Regions from separate parts of the Streptococcus porcinus genome, predicted to be linked through region 1. Evidence: predicted binding sites of a transcription regulator. Region 1 holds the regulator's gene; the other holds the start of a gene.

Region 1 (9,688 bases):
TGAACTCTAATTTTTCATTTGATAATTTAGCAAATGTACTCTATACAAATCATAAAGCAAATTTAAAGATTGCATCTGAAAAAGGACTTGAACTGATTCGAAGTCGTCGTGACTTGACGAATATTTTAGATACCAAACAAGAAATTTATATCTATAATACAGATAAAAAAATGATTTTCACGACTGATGAATCTGAATTTTCCTATGACTTAGTTGGTCCATTGAATAAAGTTTTTAAAGATGAAGTTGAAGGAGAGTACCGAGGGTTCTCTCTTATCAAAAAGGTTTACTCGAATCGCAGTGGCAAACTAGTCGGTTACGTTCAAATTTATCAAGATTTAGAAGACTACTATGTTATTAGAGCTCGCTTGCTCTTATGGTTGATTTTTGTGGAATTGTTTGGCACTAGTCTGGCATATGTCATTATTTATATTTCAACGCGGAAATTTCTTGAACCTTTAAACAATCTTCATGATGTCATGCGAAATATTTCTGAAAATCCAAATAATCTAAATCTAAGATCGCGGATTAGGTCTGGAGATGAAATCGAAGAATTATCAGGAATCTTTGATACCATGTTAGATAAAGTTGAAAGTTATACGAAGCTACAGTCTCGGTTCATCAGTGATGTAAGTCACGAGCTTCGTACTCCAGTTGCTATTATTAAAGGGCATATTGGACTGCTACAACGTTGGGGGAAGGAAGATGAAGAGATTTTAGAGGAGAGTCTTTCAGCAACGGCACACGAAGCGGATCGTATGGCAATTATGATTAATGATATGTTAGATATGATACGAGTTCAAGGAAGTTTTGAAGGTCATCAAAAGGATACAATGGTTTTAGAGGCTTCAATTGAAACCGTTATTGGGAATTTCCGTGTTCTGAGAGAAGACTTTATTTTCAATTGGGAACCAAGAACAAAAGAGACCCTTGCTTGTATCTATAAAAATCATTTCGAGCAGGCTCTAATGATTCTGATTGATAATGCCATTAAGTACTCTCGGGTTGAAAAGAAGATTTCTCTTGACTTAGAGACTGATGGTAAACAAGCTATTGTAAAAGTTTCTGACCGAGGTGAAGGGATCTCTAATGAAGATATTAAGCATATTTTTGAACGTTTTTATCGTAGCGACAAATCTCGAAACCGGACTAGTACTCAGGCTGGTTTAGGTATTGGCTTATCAATTCTAGAACAAATTGTAGAAGGTTACGATTTGAAGATGGAAGTTAAGAGTGAGCTGAACAAAGGCTCAACCTTTATCATTTACATACCATTAGCAGACTAACTCAAGGACTTCTCTTCTTAAAACAATTTTTCAGAAATGGATGAGTTAGTTGTGAAAAATAAAAATTGTCGTAAGCGGGTTATCGTTAAGATAGCTCGTTTTATGTTTTCTCTAACTTTAAAGGCCTATATACCTATATAATAGTGGGACAGATACTTTTGTTATCTTATAATTTATGATAAAATAGGATACTAGATTAATTTGATAGAATTGGGGTGTTTGCGTGCGTTGTCCAAAGTGTAATTATAATAAATCCAGTGTTATCGATAGCCGACAAGCTGAAGACGGTAATACGATTAGACGTCGAAGAGAGTGTGAAAAATGTCATACACGTTTTACTACTTTTGAGCGCTTAGAAGAACTCCCACTTTTAGTCATTAAAAAAGACGGGACAAGAGAGCAATTTTCCCGGGATAAAATCCTAAATGGTGTGGTTCAAAGTGCTCAAAAACGCCCAGTTTCAAGTACTGATATCGAAAATTTGATTTCTAGAATTGAGCAAAAAGTTAGAGCTGATTATGAGAACGAAGTGTCAAGTACCTCTATTGGTAATTTGGTGATGGAAGAGTTAGCTGAACTAGATGAGATTACTTATGTTCGTTTTGCCAGTGTCTATAAAAGCTTTAAAGATGTTGATGAGATTGAAGCGCTGCTGCAACAAATCACATCCCGTGTTCGTGGGAAGAAAAAGAGTAATGTGACAGATGAAACCTATTGATACCTACTATTATCTGAAACGGAATAAGGTTTCTTATAATGCCAACAGTTTAATTCAGCTTTATTATCCCATTATTGGTAGTGATGCTTTAGTGGTTTATCAGTATTTAACACATTTTTTTGACGATGGGAAACGTGAACATAAATATAGTGAAATTCTCAATCATTTGCAATTTGGGATGTCACGTTTAGAAGAAGCTTTGGTTGTCCTCACAGCACTTGACTTAGTAGTTTTGTACCAAGAGGTCAACCATTATCTTATTAAATTGCAACCAGCTTTGGAGTTAGAAGATTTTTTGATTAATCCAATTTATAAACGTTTACTGGAACAGAAAATTGGAGAACTAGCTCTGTCTGAGTTGGAGGTTACCATTCCAAATCAAGCTAGAGATATTTCAAAAAAATTTTCAGATGTGTTTGGAAAAGCACCAGCAGATCTTGACGTAACTCTGAAATCTAAGAAAAATAAGATAGTTTTTGATTTAGATAGCTTTCAACAATTGATGACTCGTGATGGCTTGCAGTTTACTAATGAAAATGAAGATGTTGTAAGACTTTATAGTATCGCCGAAGAATATAAAATGACATGGTTTGATACGTATCAATTAGCCAAGGCAACAGCTGTGAGTGGGAAAATCTCACCAAATCGGATGATTGCTCAGAAAAAACAAATGCTGACCCAACCCTCAAAATCAGAAGAGTTTACTCAGGCAGAACACATTATTATTCGTGAAGCAAAAAAAGACAAGGCTCAGTTATTTTTAGAAAAAATAAAAAAAGCTAAAAGAGCAACGGTGACTGAGGATGAAAAAAATCTTCTCATAAGATTAGCCCAAATGGATTTTTTGGATGAAGTTATTAATATCATGGTTTTATATACCTTTAATAAAACCAATTCAGCTAATCTTCAGAAAAATTATTTGTTGAAAGTTGCCAACGATTTTTCGTACCAAGGAGTGGCAAATGCCGAAGAAGCTATCCTAAAGATGCGTGCATTTGAAGATCGTAAAGGCAAACCAACTACTGCCAAAGCAAAAGCATCTAAAACAAATGTTCCTCAATGGAGTAATCCAGATTATCAAGAAACGACAAGTGCTGAGGAGCAAGAGCAACTTGATAAATTCAAAGCAGAGGCCTTAAAACGCTTAGAAAAATTGAAAAAAGGTGGTGAGTAGATGGAAAAAATTGGAAATACTATGGAAAAATTAGGAAAGCTTAACCGTGTAGATTCTAATCAATTAATTGAAAGGATTTTGGCAGATCCAGAAGTTGCAGCTTTTATCACTTCTCAAGGTCTGAATCAAGACGAAATAACTTTAAGTTTATCCAAATTTAATCAATTTTTACTTGAGCGTCAAAAGTACCAAACAGGTGATCATTCATATATTGCCAAAGGCTACGCACCAATATTGGTTATGAACGAAGGTTATGCAGACGTTTCTTATCAAGAAACAAAAGAATTGGTTGAAGCTAAGGAAAAAGCTGCCATTTCAGATCGTATTAATTTGGTCAATTTACCTAAATCTTATCGTAATATCAACATGACAGATATTGATGTCAATAATGCTAGTCGTATGCAAGCTTTATCTAAGATTCTTGATTTTGTTGAGCAATATCCTAATGTAAGTCAAAAAGGTTTATACCTATATGGTGACATGGGTATTGGAAAATCCTATTTTATGGCAGCTATGGCTAGAGAATTATCAGAACGTAAGGGCGTTTCAACAACTTTGCTTCATTTTCCGACTTTTACCATTGATGTCAAAAATGCCATTTCATCAGGTTCTGTAAAAGATGAAATCGATGCTATAAAAAATGTTCCAGTACTGATTCTAGATGATATAGGGGCAGAACAAGCAACCTCTTGGGTACGTGATGAGGTGTTGCAAGTGATCTTGCAATACCGTATGTTAGAGGAGTTGCCAACTTTTTTCACTTCTAATTATAGCTTGACTGATTTGGAGCGGAAATGGGCGAATATCAAGGGAAATGATGAAACTTGGCAGGCTAAGCGTGTAATGGAAAGAGTCCGCTACTTAGCGCAAGAATTCCACCTTGAAGGAGCTAACCGCCGTTAATTGTTAAAAAAACTAATTAAAGAGAAATTGATAATGGAAACATTACAAGTATAAAGGAGAATCATGGCTTTACCTACAGTTGCCATTGTTGGACGCCCGAATGTTGGCAAGTCCACATTATTTAACCGAATTGCAGGGGAACGTATTTCCATCGTTGAAGATGTTGAAGGCGTAACACGTGATCGTATCTATACAACCGGAGAATGGTTGAACCGCAAATTTTCATTGATTGATACTGGTGGGATTGACGATGTCGATGCTCCTTTTATGGAACAAATTAAACATCAGGCTCAAATTGCAATGGACGAAGCGGATGTTATTGTTTTTGTAGTCTCTGGTAAAGAAGGTGTTACTGATGCTGATGAGTATGTTGCTAAAATGCTCTATCGCACTCATAAACCAGTTATCTTAGCTATTAATAAAGTGGATAATCCAGAAATGCGTAATGATATTTATGATTTTTATTCACTTGGTTTGGGGGACCCTTATCCGCTATCATCTGTTCATGGTATTGGTACTGGAGATGTCTTAGATGCCATTGTAGAGAATTTACCCGTCGAAGAAGTCGAAGATAATGAAAATATCATCCGATTTAGTTTGATTGGACGTCCTAATGTAGGAAAATCGAGTTTAATCAATGCTATTTTAGGAGAAGACCGTGTTATTGCAAGTCCCGTGGCTGGAACAACTAGAGATGCTATTGATACGAGCTTTACAGATAGCGAGGGTCAGGAATTTACTATGATAGATACTGCAGGTATGCGTAAATCGGGTAAAGTCTATGAAAATACAGAAAAATATTCTGTTATGCGTGCTATGCGTGCTATTGATCGTTCAGATGTTGTTTTAATGGTCATCAATGCTGAGGAAGGCATTCGAGAGTACGATAAACGAATTGCTGGCTTTGCTCATGAAGCTGGTAAGGGGATGATTATTGTCGTTAATAAGTGGGATACCATTGCAAAGGATAACCATACCGTTTCAAAATGGGAAGAGGACATTCGTGATCAATTCCAATTTTTAAGTTATGCTCCAATCATTTTTGTTTCTGCCTTGACTAAGCAACGCTTAAATAAATTACCAGAATTAATTAAGCGTATCAGTGATTCACAAAATCGTCGTATTCCTTCAGCGGTTCTCAATGATGTTATTATGGATGCTATTGCAATTAATCCAACACCGACAGATAAAGGGAAGCGTCTTAAAATTTTCTATGCGACTCAGGTATCTGTAAAACCTCCAACTTTTGTTATTTTTGTTAATGAGGAAGAGTTGATGCACTTTTCTTACCTACGTTTCTTAGAAAATCAAATCCGTGCGGCTTTTACTTTTGAGGGGACACCGATTCATCTGATTGCGCGTAAGCGTAAGTAAAGTCAGTTGTTTCTTACTGTAGTTAGTCATTTTTTAGATGGGGGACTGTTATCAGTTCCTGTTATAATTGACTTTATAATTCTAAATTTGGATTAGGCTTAGTGCCTAATCTTTTTTGCTCTGCTATTTTCCAAAGAATCAAGAATAAAGAAAAATGCAAGTAATATAGCTGGGAATTTGGTATAATAAAGGGATAATCAAAAAGGTGGGAAAATTATGGTAAGACTAATTCCGGGTCGGGTTCGTAATCAAGGAATTGACCTTTATGATCAAGGACTGGTAAGTATTAATCATGAAGAAGATAGCTTGATAGAGGCTACTGTAGATGGGGAAAAAGTTACATATGGTATTGATGACTCATCGGTCTCTTGTACATGTCCTTTTTTTCAATCCAAAAAATATTGTCAGCACTTGGCTGCTTTAGAATATTTTTTGAAAAATAGTGAGCAAGGAAAAGTCCTTTCTGAAAAATGGCACCATCAAACGGAGTCTAAGGAAAAAAGGCAGAAAATGACCTCCTTTGGTAGTCTTTTTTTAGATAATTTAAAAATGAATGAGGACGATAGTCTTAAATTTAGACTTTCTGCTTCAGCTAGCCCTAGCCCTTTTTCATCGGATTACTGGTGGTCATTAAAAATTAATCGTCTGCCCGATGACAGGTCCTATGTGATTCGCGATATTAAAGGCTTTTTAGGACTGATTCAACGAGAAGGTTTTTATCAGATTGGGAAAAATTACTATGAGCCTTTATCACTCATACAATTTGATCAAGCTAGTCAAGAGTTAATTCAATTTTTATGGCGCTTAGCACCAAGTTGGGATAAGAGTGAAAATGCTCAAATCTTTCCTAATCATGCACGGCATCTCTTTCTGCCAAGTGGTCTTTTTGAAGAAGGTTTATACTTAATGACTGATTTATATGACTTTACTTTTGAAGGCTCACAGCAGACTTATAATCACATGTATGTCAAACCTTTAGATGCATCTGCGGGTTTATTTCAATTTATTGTTGAAGTTCATCGCAAATTTATTTCTCTCCAAATTAATGAGAAAGACATGCATTTTTTATTTGATAATGAGTACATTTTATATCAAGATACATTTTATCACTTAAGTTTAAAACAGCGGAAAATAGTCGGAGCTATTCGCAGTCTACCAATTCAATCAGATTTAGCTAAACATATTCAGTTTGATTTAGATGATCAAGCTAAGTTAGCAGCCAGCCTATTAGATTTTCAAGAAATTGGCCAGGTAAAGGCACCAAAAAGCTTTCAGATTAGGGATTTCAAAGCTGTCTTTAACTTTGATTTGTCAGGTGATAATAGGATTATTTCTCGTCTTACCTTTGATTTTGGGAACTTCCAAGTGACCAGTAAGCAAGCATGTGATCAACTTCCCTTTGCTAGTAATTACAAAAAAGAAGAAAAGCTATACCGTGCTTTAAACCATTATGGCTTTGAAGGGCAATTCCTATCTCAAAAAACGATCCGTAATCCACAGGATCTTTATAGTTTTTTTTCAGAAGCATTGCCTTATTTTCAGGAATTAGGTGAGGTGATTTTATCAGATGAAGTTCAAGCTTTAAAATTTTCCGAGCGACCACAAGTTAACATTACAAGAAATGGTGGTCTATTAGATATCTCTTTTGATTTTTCTCAAGTTGTTGAAGCAGATATTAACGATGCCCTTAAGGCACTTTTTAATAACGATACTTATTTTATTAGTGATCAAGGAAAGCTAGTGATTTTTGATGAGGAAACCCAAAAAATTAGTCAATCCTTACAAGAATTAAGAGCTAAGCAAGTAGCAGATGGACACCTTCAAGTGGAAGGAATATCAGCTTTACAATTATCTCAGGCTTTTTCTGAAATGGATAATGTGCATTTTTCACAAGAATTAGAAGAGCTAGTAGCAGATTTAAATGATCCAGAAAGGTATCATCTGCCTGAGCTAGAGATAGATGCGGTTGTGCGAGATTATCAGTTATTGGGTATTAAATGGTTATCCATGTTAGACAAATATGGCTTTGGTGGTATTCTAGCTGATGATATGGGATTGGGAAAAACACTACAGACCATTGCTTTTTTAACTACAAAATTAACGAAGAATACTAAAGTTTTAATTCTTTCTCCGTCTAGCCTTCTGTATAATTGGCAGGATGAATTTCAAAAATTTTCCCCTCATATTGATGTAGTTGTTTCTTATGGCTTGAAAGCAAAAAGAGACCAGACCATTTTAGAGGAACACCAAGTTACTATTACTTCTTATTCCTCCTTTAGACAAGACTTTGAGCTCTACCAAGAAATACATTATGATTACTTAATTTTAGATGAAGCCCAAGTGATTAAAAATGCTCAAACCAAGATTGCACAAAAGTTACGAACTTTTAATGTGGCAAATTGTTTTGCCCTTTCTGGAACTCCAATTGAAAATAAGCTGTTGGAAATATGGTCTATTTTCCAAATTGTTCTCCCAGGTTTATTGCCTTCTAAAAAAACCTTTCTTAAAATGGAAGCACAAGAAGTTTCACGACATATTCACCCCTTTGTTTTAAGGCGTAAAAAAGAAGATGTCTTGCCTGAATTACCGGATTTGATTGAAATAACCTACTCAAATGAAATGTCTGATAATCAGAAAGCTATTTATTTAGCTCAATTACGTCAAATGCAAGAACGTATCCGAAATGCTTCTGATTCTGATATTAATAGACAAAAAATTGAAATCCTATCTGGAATTACACGTTTGCGTCAAATTTGTGATACCCCCAGTCTCTTTATGGAGTATCAGGGAGAGAGTGGTAAATTAGAGAGTCTTAGGACACTTCTTTTACAAATTAAAGAGAATGGGCATCGAGCTCTGATTTTCTCTCAATTTCGTGGTATGTTAGATATTGTAGAGCAAGAACTTTCTTCTCTTGATTTAAGCTCTTATAAAATCACTGGCTCAACACCTGCTGATGCAAGACAAGAAATGACGCGTGCTTTTAATAATGGCTCTAAAGATGTCTTTTTGATTTCTCTTAAAGCTGGTGGTGTAGGCCTCAATTTAACTGGCGCTGATACGGTTGTCCTTATTGATTTATGGTGGAATCCGGCAGTAGAGATGCAAGCTATTAGCAGAGCTCATAGAATTGGTCAAGAAGATAATGTAGAAGTTTATCGTCTCATTACACGTGGAACAATTGAAGAAAAAATCCTAGCCTTACAAGAAAGTAAAAAAAATTTAGTAACGACTGTTCTTGATGGTAACGAAAGTAGAGCTAGCATGACTATTGATGAGATAAAAGAGATTCTCGGTTTGAATCGATAATAATTAGATTAAGGTCATAGTTGCAAACGATAGATCAACTTTGCTTATTTCAGTTTTAGAGGAGATTAGCCGAAAATATTCAAATTCAAAAGGAGGTGCCTGAAAATTTTAAAATTTTCAGGTTTCTTTTTTGAAAACATTAAAAAAATAGAAAAATACTATAAATTCTTTCTTTTTCGGCCTGCTATTAGAGGAATCTTTTGAAAAATGGTTGTAATTAGTTTATAATAGGGAGAGTTACAAGAAGGAAGGGAATGTCAATGAGGAAACGTCAATTTCCATTGGTTGCTGATGGGGAACCAATCATCGAAGAAAGTCATCACATGCATTTGTATGAAAATGAAGATTTGATTACAAATATTCGTGGTTATTATCAAGATAAAGATTATGATGATGTTACGCGTGATTTTAATTTTGCAAACCCTTCAAAACCAGAAATGACACCCTCAAATCGTTCTCAAACTATTGACGAAGGGCGTCATTATGCAGAAGAAGCTCGTAAACGTGCCCGAAAAGACCTTAAGGAAAAGCGTCAAGCTTATTTGGCTAAGGAAATGTCTTACAGTAACGCCAGCAAGTCAAATTATCATAGGTCTTCAAATGATAAGCCTAAGGTCCAGACCAAGAGCGTGATCAGACGGCCAAATACGAAGTGGAGTCATTTGACCGAGAAATTAGAGCAAGATACTTACATTTTGGCAGAAATACCGAAGCAGTATAAGGAGCCTCAACACAGTAACTTAAAGACTGGTAAGAAAAATAACTATGACTTTTTAAAACGAAGTCAGATTTATAACAATAAAGAAAACCGCCTTCAAAAAGAAAGAACAATCGCTCAAGAACTAAACTTAACCAGATTTGATGAGTTCCATTAAGGCAACTGTTTGTGCGTTTAAAAAATAAAGGAGTTAAAATGTCGTCAAA
Region 2 (9,688 bases), 1.1 Mb from region 1:
GGGTTGTTTGCTTACTTTCTGTTTTCCACTCATAAATCTCTTTTGGTAGTTCACTACGAAGGAAAAGTGTCAAAGATAAGCCTTGATCAACGTGTTGTGTCGCAGCGGCGTAGACATCGATCACCTTACGCATATCCATATCGTAAGCAGAAGTGTAATAAGGAATTGTGTCAGTTGATAGGCCGTTTGCTGGGTAGTAAATTTTACCAATTTTTTTCTCTTGACGTTCTTCAATCCTTTGAGTTATAGGATGAATAGAAGCAGAGCAGTCATTAATATAGGAGATGGAACCATTAGGGGCAACTGCTAAACGGTTTTGGTGATAGAGACCGTCTTTTTGCACAGCTTGACGAAGAGATTCCCAGTCGGATGCTTGAGGAATAAAATGGTTCTTGAAGAGCTCTTTAACCAAGTCTGATTTAGGAACAAATTCTCCGGTCACATATTTATCAAAGTAAGTTCCATCGGCATATTTTGACTTTTCAAAACCGATAAAGGTTGTGTGACGCTCACGAGCTATATTATTTGATTCTACCAAGGTCCAGTAATTCATCAACATAAAGTAGATGTCAGTAAATTCTACCGACTCTGGACTGCCGTATTCAATGTGGTTCTGTGCTAGGAAGGAATGTAGCCCCATAGCCCCAAGTCCAAAGGTGTGTGCTTGTTGGTTACCATTTTTGATCGTTGGCACAGCTTCAATATGAGAAGAATCTGTAACGTAAGTCAAGGCTCTAGTCATAGCTTTAATGGAGCGACCAAAATCTGGAGAAGTCATCATATTAAGAATATTAGTTGAGCCAAGGTTGCAAGAAATATCTGTACCTAATTCAAGAAACTCTTGAGCATCGTTAATGACACTTGGTTTTTGGACTTGTAAAATCTCTGAACAGAGATTACTCATAATGATTTTTCCGTCAATCGGATTAGTTTTATTTGCTGTGTCAATATTGATGATGTAGGGGTAGCCTGATTCTTGTTGTAATTTTGAAATTTCAGTCTCTAAATCACGAGCACGTAATTTGGTCTTTGTAATCTTAGGATTAGCTACTAATTCGTCGTATTTTTCAGTAATATCAATGTAATTGAAAGCAATACCATATTCACGTTCAATGTCATATGGACTAAACAAGTACATGTCGTCATTGTTGCGAGCTAATTCGTAAAATTTATCAGGAACAGTTAGTCCAAGTGACAAGGTTTTTACTCGAACTTTTTCATCGGCATTTTCTTTTTTAGTTGATAGAAAAGCGATAATATCTGGGTGGAAAATATTGAGGTAGACAACGCCAGCTCCTTGTCTTTGACCTAATTGGTTAGAGTATGAAAAGCTATCTTCAAACAGTTTCATAACAGGAACGACGCCAGAAGCAGCACCTGCATAGCCTTTAATAGGTGCACCAGCCTCGCGAAGGTTTGATAAACTAATACCTACGCCACCTCCAATTCGAGATAATTGCAAAGCTGAATTGATAGAGCGACCAATTGAATTCATGTCATCAGTAACTTGAATGAGGAAGCAAGAAACCAATTCTCCACGACGACTACGACCAGCATTCAAAAAAGAAGGAGTTGCTGGCTGATATCGTTGATTAATCATTTCAATTGCTAAATCTTTTGCTAGGTCTTCACTACCATCAGCATAGTAGAGGGCATTGAACATTACGCGATCTTCAATGCTTTCTAGGTAAAGGTCACCATCATTTGTTTTCAAAGCATACTGTTGGTAGAATTTATAAGCAGCCATAAAGGATTTAAAGCGGAAATTTTCTGATTTTAGGATGGCAGCTAACTCTTCGATAAATTCTGGCTGGTATTTCTGAATAAACGCAGTTTCAATATAGTCATTTTCTATTAAGAACGTAACCTTATCAGTAATAGATGAAAACTGTTTTGTATTTGGTAGCACATTCTCTTTAAAAAAAGCTTTCAGAGCTTCTTTGTCTTTGTTTAAGGGAATTGTCCCATTAACAGGACGGTTAATTTCGTTATTTAGGCGAAAATAAGAGATATCACCAATATCTTTAAGACTCATAAAAAAACTTCCTTACTACTTAAATAATTTCTTTTAATTTTGCTGGCTGGAATCCTGAGAAAACCATCTGATCACTCTCGATAACAGGAGCAGCAGTAAATCCTAAACTTTTAACATACTCAATTTTTTCAGGGTGTTCATCAATGTTAATTTCTTGAAAATTTGCTCCGTTTTGTTCTAAGAATTTTTTTGTCATTTTACATTGCATACAGTTATTTTTTGAATAAAGTGTAATCATAAATAATTTCTCCTTTGGTATTTTCGATACTCTAATAGCATATAAAAATTGTATTTAAAAAGCAAGATTTTTCTCTTAAAAAAACACAATATTTTGGGGTTGTTGTTTAGACGTGTCACTATATATTGTGTGAATATTGATCTAGACTAGTACCTACGAAGATGGAGGGAACACTTCTTTCTCAAATAGCCGAAAAAATAGTTGGCACAATGTGTTTCTACGGAACTATGGCTATAGCAATCATTTAAAATTAATTGCTGCTAAAAAAGAGCAGAAAATGTATTTTAGGAAAATCTATATACAGAAAATTTCATGAAAATTTACTATTAAGGAGTGGAAGGTTTGAGGTTAGAGATAAAGATAAGAGAGAAAATTTCTAATAGAGATAAGCATTTAAGCTAGATTGGAGGTATATGAAAATTTTAGGAAAACTTTTAGAGCTTTTCCTTGTTAGAAGATTTAATCTTGAAAATAAAAAGACAATATGCTATAATCTGTTATTGTAAGGGTTACCATGTGGCGACTCGAAAATACACAACTATTAAAGGAGAACCATACTATGGCTTCAAAAGATTTTCACATTGTTGCGGAAACAGGAATTCACGCACGTCCAGCAACATTACTAGTTCAAACAGCTAGCAAATTTGCATCAGACATCACTTTAGACTATAAAGGTAAAGCTGTTAACTTAAAATCAATCATGGGCGTAATGAGCCTTGGTGTTGGTCAAGGAGCTGATGTTACAATCACTGCTGAAGGTGCTGACGCTGATGACGCTATCGCAGCTATCGAAGACACAATGACAAAAGAAGGATTGGCTTAAGATTATGACAGAAATGCTTAATGGAATCGCAGCTTCAGATGGTGTTGCCGTTGCCAAAGCATATCTACTCGTTCAACCGGATTTGTCGTTTGAGACTATTACAGTCCAAGATACAAACGCAGAAGAAGCTCGCCTTGATGTAGCATTACAAGCTTCACAAGACGAGCTTTCTGTTATTCGTGAGAAAGCAGTAGAGAGCTTAGGAGAAGAAGCAGCATCAGTTTTCGATGCCCATTTAATGGTTTTAGCTGATCCTGAAATGATTAGCCAGATTAAAGAGACTATTCGTGCAAAACAAACTAATGCAGAAACTGGACTAAAAGAAGTAACGGATATGTTTATCACAATCTTTGAAGGTATGGAAGATAACCCATACATGCAAGAACGTGCTGCTGATATTCGTGACGTTGCCAAACGCGTATTGGCACACCTTTTAGGTGTTAAATTACCAAATCCTGCTACAATTGATGAAGAGTCAATTGTTATTGCACATGATTTGACTCCTTCTGATACAGCACAATTAAACAAACAGTTTGTTAAAGCCTTTGTTACTAATATTGGTGGACGTACTAGTCACTCTGCTATTATGGCACGTACCCTTGAAATTGCTGCTGTTTTAGGAACAAACGATATTACACAACGTGTTAAAGACGGTGATATTGTCGCTGTTAACGGGATTACTGGTGAAGTTATCATCAATCCTAGCCAAGACCAAATTGTTGCTTTCAAAGAAGCAGGTTCTGCATATGCTAAGCAAAAAGCTGAGTGGGCATTATTAAAAGATGCCGAAACTGTTACTGCTGACGGTCAGCATTTTGAGCTTGCAGCCAACATTGGTACTCCAAAAGACGTTGAAGGTGTCAATGATAATGGTGCTGAAGCAGTTGGTCTATACCGCACAGAGTTCCTATATATGGATTCACAAGACTTCCCAACCGAAGATGAGCAATATGAAGCCTACAAAGCTGTTTTAGAAGGTATGAATGGCAAACCAGTTGTTGTCCGTACAATGGACATCGGTGGGGATAAGGAATTACCATATTTTGATCTTCCAAAAGAAATGAACCCATTCTTAGGTTATCGTGCCCTTCGTATCTCAATTTCTGAAACAGGAGATGCTATGTTCCGTACACAGATTCGTGCCTTGTTACGCGCTTCTGTTCACGGCCAATTGCGTATCATGTTCCCAATGGTTGCACTGCTTAAAGAATTCCGTGCAGCGAAAGCTGTTTTTGAGGAAGAAAAAGCGAAGCTTACAGCTGAGGGAATTGCGGTTTCAGAAGATATTCAAGTTGGTATTATGATTGAGATACCAGCAGCAGCAATGTTGGCAGACCAATTTGCAAAAGAAGTTGACTTCTTCTCAATTGGAACCAATGATTTAATTCAATATACAATGGCTGCTGACCGTATGAATGAACAAGTTTCATATCTTTATCAACCTTATAACCCATCAATCCTGCGCCTAATTAACAACGTGATTAAAGCGGCTCATGCTGAAGGTAAATGGGCTGGTATGTGTGGTGAAATGGCTGGTGATCAACAAGCTGTTCCATTACTTGTAGGAATGGGCTTAGATGAGTTCTCAATGTCTGCTACATCTGTATTACGTACACGAAGCTTAATGAAAACTCTTGATACTGCCAAGATGCGCGAATATGCGCAACGTGCATTGACAGAATGTTCTACAGCTGAAGAAGTACTTGAGTTAGCCAAAGTTTACTTACCAGAAAATTAGTCTACGAAGTTGGGGAACCAACTTCTTTTTGTTAAGAAAGTATTTTGATGATTCAAATTATCTCAATATTCTGAAAATGATTATATCAGATGTTTGAATTATCCTGAAAAAGTGTTAGAATAGTTGTATTATCTAAAAAGGAGATAAGTAATTTGTCTAAACAGTATAAAAATCTTGTTAACGGTGAATGGAAACTTTCTGAAAATGATATCAAGATTTACGCACCAGCAACTGGAGAAGAGTTAGGTTCTGTTCCAGCTATGTCAACTGATGAAGTAGACTTTGTCTATGATTCAGCGAAAAAAGCCTTTCCAGCTTGGCGCAGTTTATCATATGTGGAACGCGCAGCGATTCTACATAAAGCGGCAGATATTTTAGTTAGAGACGCAGAAAAGATTGGTGCTATTCTTTCTAAAGAGGTAGCAAAAGGCCATAAAGCAGCTGTAAGTGAAGTTGTTCGCACGGCTGAAATTATCAATTATGCTGCGGAAGAAGGTATCCGTATGGAAGGGGAAGTGCTTGAAGGTGGTAGTTTTGAAGCATCAAGTAAGAAAAAAATTGCCATTGTTCGCCATGAACCTGTAGGTCTAGTCTTAGCTATCTCACCATTTAACTATCCCATTAATTTAGCGGGCTCAAAAATCGCTCCTGCTTTAATTGCTGGGAATGTTGTTGCCCTCAAACCACCAACACAAGGCTCTATTTCTGGTTTATTGTTAGCAGAAGTTTTTGCTGAAGCTGGAGTACCGGCAGGGGTCTTTAATACTATCACAGGTCGTGGTTCTGTTATTGGGGGCTACATTGTTGAGCACGAAGCGGTTAACTTTATTAATTTCACAGGTTCGACACCTGTTGGAGAACATATCGGTCAATTAGCTGGTATGCGTCCGATTATGCTTGAACTTGGTGGAAAAGACTCAGCTATTGTTTTAGAAGATGCTGATTTAGCTCTAGCAGCTAAAAATATTGTTGCCGGTGCTTTTGGCTATTCTGGACAACGCTGTACAGCCGTTAAACGTGTATTGGTTATGGATAGCGTTGCAGATGAGCTCGAAAAACATGTTTGTGACTTAGTTTCTAATTTGAGCATTGGTATGCCAGCTGATGATGCTGACATTACTCCTTTGATTGATACCAAGGCCGCAGATTTTGTTGAAGGTTTAATTAAAGATGCTAATGCTAAAGGAGCAAAAGCTTTAACAGAAATCAAACGTGAGGGCAATCTTCTTTCACCAGTAGTGTTTGATCATGTTACAACAGATATGCGTTTAGCATGGGAGGAGCCGTTTGGACCAGTCTTACCATTTATTCGTGTGAAGTCTGTTGAAGAAGCCATTGAGATTTCAAATGCTTCCGAATATGGCTTACAAGCTTCAGTATTCACTAATAACTTCCCACAAGCTTTTGCAATTGCTGAGCAACTAGAAGTTGGTACTGTTCATCTTAATAATAAGACGCAACGTGGAACAGATAATTTCCCATTCCTAGGTGCTAAAAAATCAGGTGCAGGAGTACAAGGGGTTAAATACTCAATTGATGCAATGACAAACTTAAAATCAATTGTTTTTGATATTGCATAATTAAAATAGAGTACTCATGAACAAGTTTTCTTAGAAAACTTGTTTTTATTTAATAATAATTTATCAGTTAATTTAATTGAATTTCCTGAATAATGCCACATTTTTTTCATTTATTTCTCTTATCTATTGTGTTAAAATATCAAAGTAGTTAAGGAGAAAATATGAAGAAAATTCTATACCTTATCATCACACTTTTTCTCGTTGTTGGTCTTGGTCTAGCAGCATATACCTATCATGAAAAACAAATGCAAAAACAAATAGCAAGTGCTGTAATAACGGAAAAGAAAAAGCAACTTGATGGTCCAGAAATGAAATCTACCAAAGTTTTAAAGGTAGGTAATAAACAATTCTATTACTTAGCGCCGTTAAAAGATAATAGTTCATTCTATAAAGAAAATTTACCTTTATCTTTGTACCAAAATTTAAGTGATAAAAAAGAAATTATTTTTATTAAGCCAGAATTTAAAGACACCCCTTTAAATAAGGTTAAAAAGGTCTTTATTCATCAAATAACCTATAAAAAAGAATTATTTAAGCTTACTAAAAAGTCAGATAATATTATTAGTAGTTATCATCTAAAATCTGATTATAGTCAATTTAAAGTAACTGATTTAGTCAATGGTCATATTGATCGGGTTGCTCAAGAAATTAAAAAATTGGATCCTGACGCCGTTTTTGACCCTAGTATCATGGGAAGGCTTTCTGAACGTAAGGGAAAGTTAACGGATACATTGTTAATTAATGAAAAAGGAATTACCGTTCAAGACAAGAAGGTTATTCCCTTTCAAAACCTGTTTGATGTTATTGATCCTCATTATCTAAAGGGACAAATAAAAAATGACTATGAACAGTATTTGAAAAAGAAAAAAGAAGAGGCAGATGCTAAAGCTTCTAAAGAAAAAATGGTTGCTCTAACCTTTGATGATGGACCAAATCCTGCAACCACTCCAAAAGTTTTAGAGTTATTAAGTAAATATGGCGCTAAAGCAACCTTCTTTATGATGGGATCAAAAATTGCGGGAAATGAAGCGCTGGTCAAAAAAGTACATGATTCAGGTAACGACATTGGTAATCATTCTTGGGATCATCCTAACTTAACTAAATTAAGCCCAGATCAGGTTAAGTCACAAATTCAATCAACTAATGATGCCATTGTAAAAGCCTGTGGTCAAAAGCCCGTCTACCTAAGGCCGCCATACGGTGCAACAAATGAGATGGTAAAACAAGCCTCCGGTATGAATCAAATGCTGTGGACAGTAGATACCCGTGATTGGGAAAATCATAGTACTGAAGGGATTATGTCGAATATTAAGAGTCAATTACAACCTGGTGGTGTTATTTTGATGCATGACATTCACCAAACATCAGTAGATGCTTTGCCGACGGTTTTGGAGTACCTAAAAAAAGAAGGCTATCGTTGTGTAACGATTAGTCAATTGATGGGGGAATAAAAAAGTTATTCGATTACAAGTGAAATAGCTCTTAGAAATGCTTTTATGCAGTGTTTCTAAGGGTTTTTCTTTTGTTAGAGTCAAAAAAAGATTGAAGGAAAGTTGGTCGTATTGGACGTTTTCTTCAATCTAAATCTTAAATAAATTTTTTACTTTTGTTGTAATTTTTGGTTGTGTAAGGTTAATTCTGAAACTGGAGCAAATTTTTTTAATTTCTTGATGTCTTCGGGATGATTAACAAAGGTAATAACTACTCCTTTATTCCCCATTCTACCAGTTCTGCCAGCTCGATGAGTGTAGTTTTCCTTGTCACGGGCTACTTCAAAATTAATAACGTACTCAAGTTGATCAATATCAATGCCTCGAGCAACTAAATCAGTAGCTAATAAGAGTGAGATGTCATCATTCTTAAATTTTTCAAGAATTGCTTTTCGGAATTTTACATTGATATCACTAGCTAGAGAAACAGCATTTGTTCCCATATATTGTAATTTTTCTTCACTTGCTCCTAAATCGGATAGGTTATTAAAGAAAACTAGGGCCCGAAAGTTAGGGATATTGGAAAATTTTCGTAAAAGGTCAAGACGATTACGTTTATCTACCGATATATAGTAGTGTTTGATAGAGGTTAACTTTTGGTGGGATAAGTCAATAGTTACCGTGTCGGTAGCTAAAACATCTTTTGAAACTCTGTCGGTTGCACTCATGTAAATCATTTGATGGCTTTTAGGGACATGGTGAGAAATTTTTTGAACAAAGCGATATTGTGAGTCGCCTAGAAGTTCATCAAATTCATCCAATACAATGGTGTCTACATTCATCATTTTAATTTTTTTATGTTGAATTAACTCATAAACACGACCTGGAGTACCAATTATAATTTGGGGACCTTTTTTGAGGCGTTCAATTTGTCTTTTCTGACTTGTACCAGAAATAAAGAGTTGAGCGACTATTCCTAATGGCTCAGCCCACTCTTTAGTAACGTCAAATATTTGACCAGCTAATTCTGTATTTGGTGCTAGAATTAACAATTGCTGGGCTTTTTTACCTTCAATCTTTAATAGACTTGGCAAGAGATAGGCTAAGGTTTTACCAGTTCCAGTTGGGCTAATACCCAGTACATTTTTGCCTTGGCGAATGGGTTCAAAGACTTGTTCTTGAATAGGCGTTAACTGTGCTATTTGACTCTGGGCAAGTTGATCTTGCCAAATTTGGGGAAATTCTTTTAACATTCTATGTCCTTTTAACTTTCTTACTATATATTATAGCATGAAATAGTTTTAGTTTCTAAGTATAGTTAAACTCAATTTAAAAATCGGATTAGATAGCCATATTGTTTGAATTTTGGTAAAATATACCGAAGACTTTTTAGAGATGGAGTAAAGAATGAATAAGAAGCCGATTATTATAGGTGTTACAGGTGGGTCTGGTGGCGGAAAAACAAGTGTATCAAGAGCAATTTTGGATCATTTTCCTAACGCAAGAATTGCTATGATTCAACATGATTCTTATTATCGGGATCAAGCTCATTTAAGTTTTGAAGAAAGAGTAAAGACGAATTATGATCACCCATTAGCTTTCGAAACTGATTTTATGATTGAACAGCTGAAAGAATTATTAGAAGGACGACCGGTTGATATTCCGATATATGATTACAAAGCACATACCCGGAGTCATAAAACTTTCCGTCAAGAACCACAAGATGTTATTATTGTCGAAGGAATCCTAGTATTAGAGGATGAGCGCTTACGTAATTTAATGGATATCAAACTTTTCGTTGATACTGATGATGATATTCGAATTATTCGTCGTATTAAACGTGA

The links. Region 1 encodes NrdR, which represses ribonucleotide reductase genes. Its sites were predicted from a motif close to ACACNATATATNGTGT; they were not measured.
Region 2: nrdH (glutaredoxin-like protein NrdH) is a predicted target of NrdR. The motif match lies at 2,389-2,404, and genes of this name have one in related genera.

What each region holds. Positions count from the first base shown of each region.
Region 1 covers NZ_LR594036.1:1,561,317-1,571,004, reverse strand. The annotation lists gene FGK96_RS07570 (HAMP domain-containing sensor histidine kinase) at 1-1,286, shown strand, start outside; gene nrdR (transcriptional regulator NrdR) at 1,510-2,004, shown strand; gene FGK96_RS07560 (DnaD domain protein) at 1,991-3,178, shown strand; gene dnaI (primosomal protein DnaI) at 3,179-4,081, shown strand; gene der (ribosome biogenesis GTPase Der) at 4,145-5,455, shown strand; gene FGK96_RS07545 (DEAD/DEAH box helicase) at 5,672-8,764, shown strand; gene FGK96_RS07540 (hypothetical protein) at 9,025-9,639, shown strand; gene murC (UDP-N-acetylmuramate--L-alanine ligase) at 9,678-9,688, shown strand, end outside.
Region 2 covers NZ_LR594036.1:508,591-518,278, forward strand. The annotation lists gene nrdE (class 1b ribonucleoside-diphosphate reductase subunit alpha) at 1-2,035, opposite strand, end outside; gene nrdH (glutaredoxin-like protein NrdH) at 2,055-2,273, opposite strand; gene FGK96_RS02550 (phosphocarrier protein HPr) at 2,833-3,096, shown strand; gene ptsP (phosphoenolpyruvate--protein phosphotransferase) at 3,101-4,834, shown strand; gene FGK96_RS02560 (NADP-dependent glyceraldehyde-3-phosphate dehydrogenase) at 4,987-6,414, shown strand; gene FGK96_RS02565 (polysaccharide deacetylase family protein) at 6,576-7,865, shown strand; gene FGK96_RS02570 (DEAD/DEAH box helicase) at 8,015-9,097, opposite strand; gene udk (uridine kinase) at 9,252-9,688, shown strand, end outside.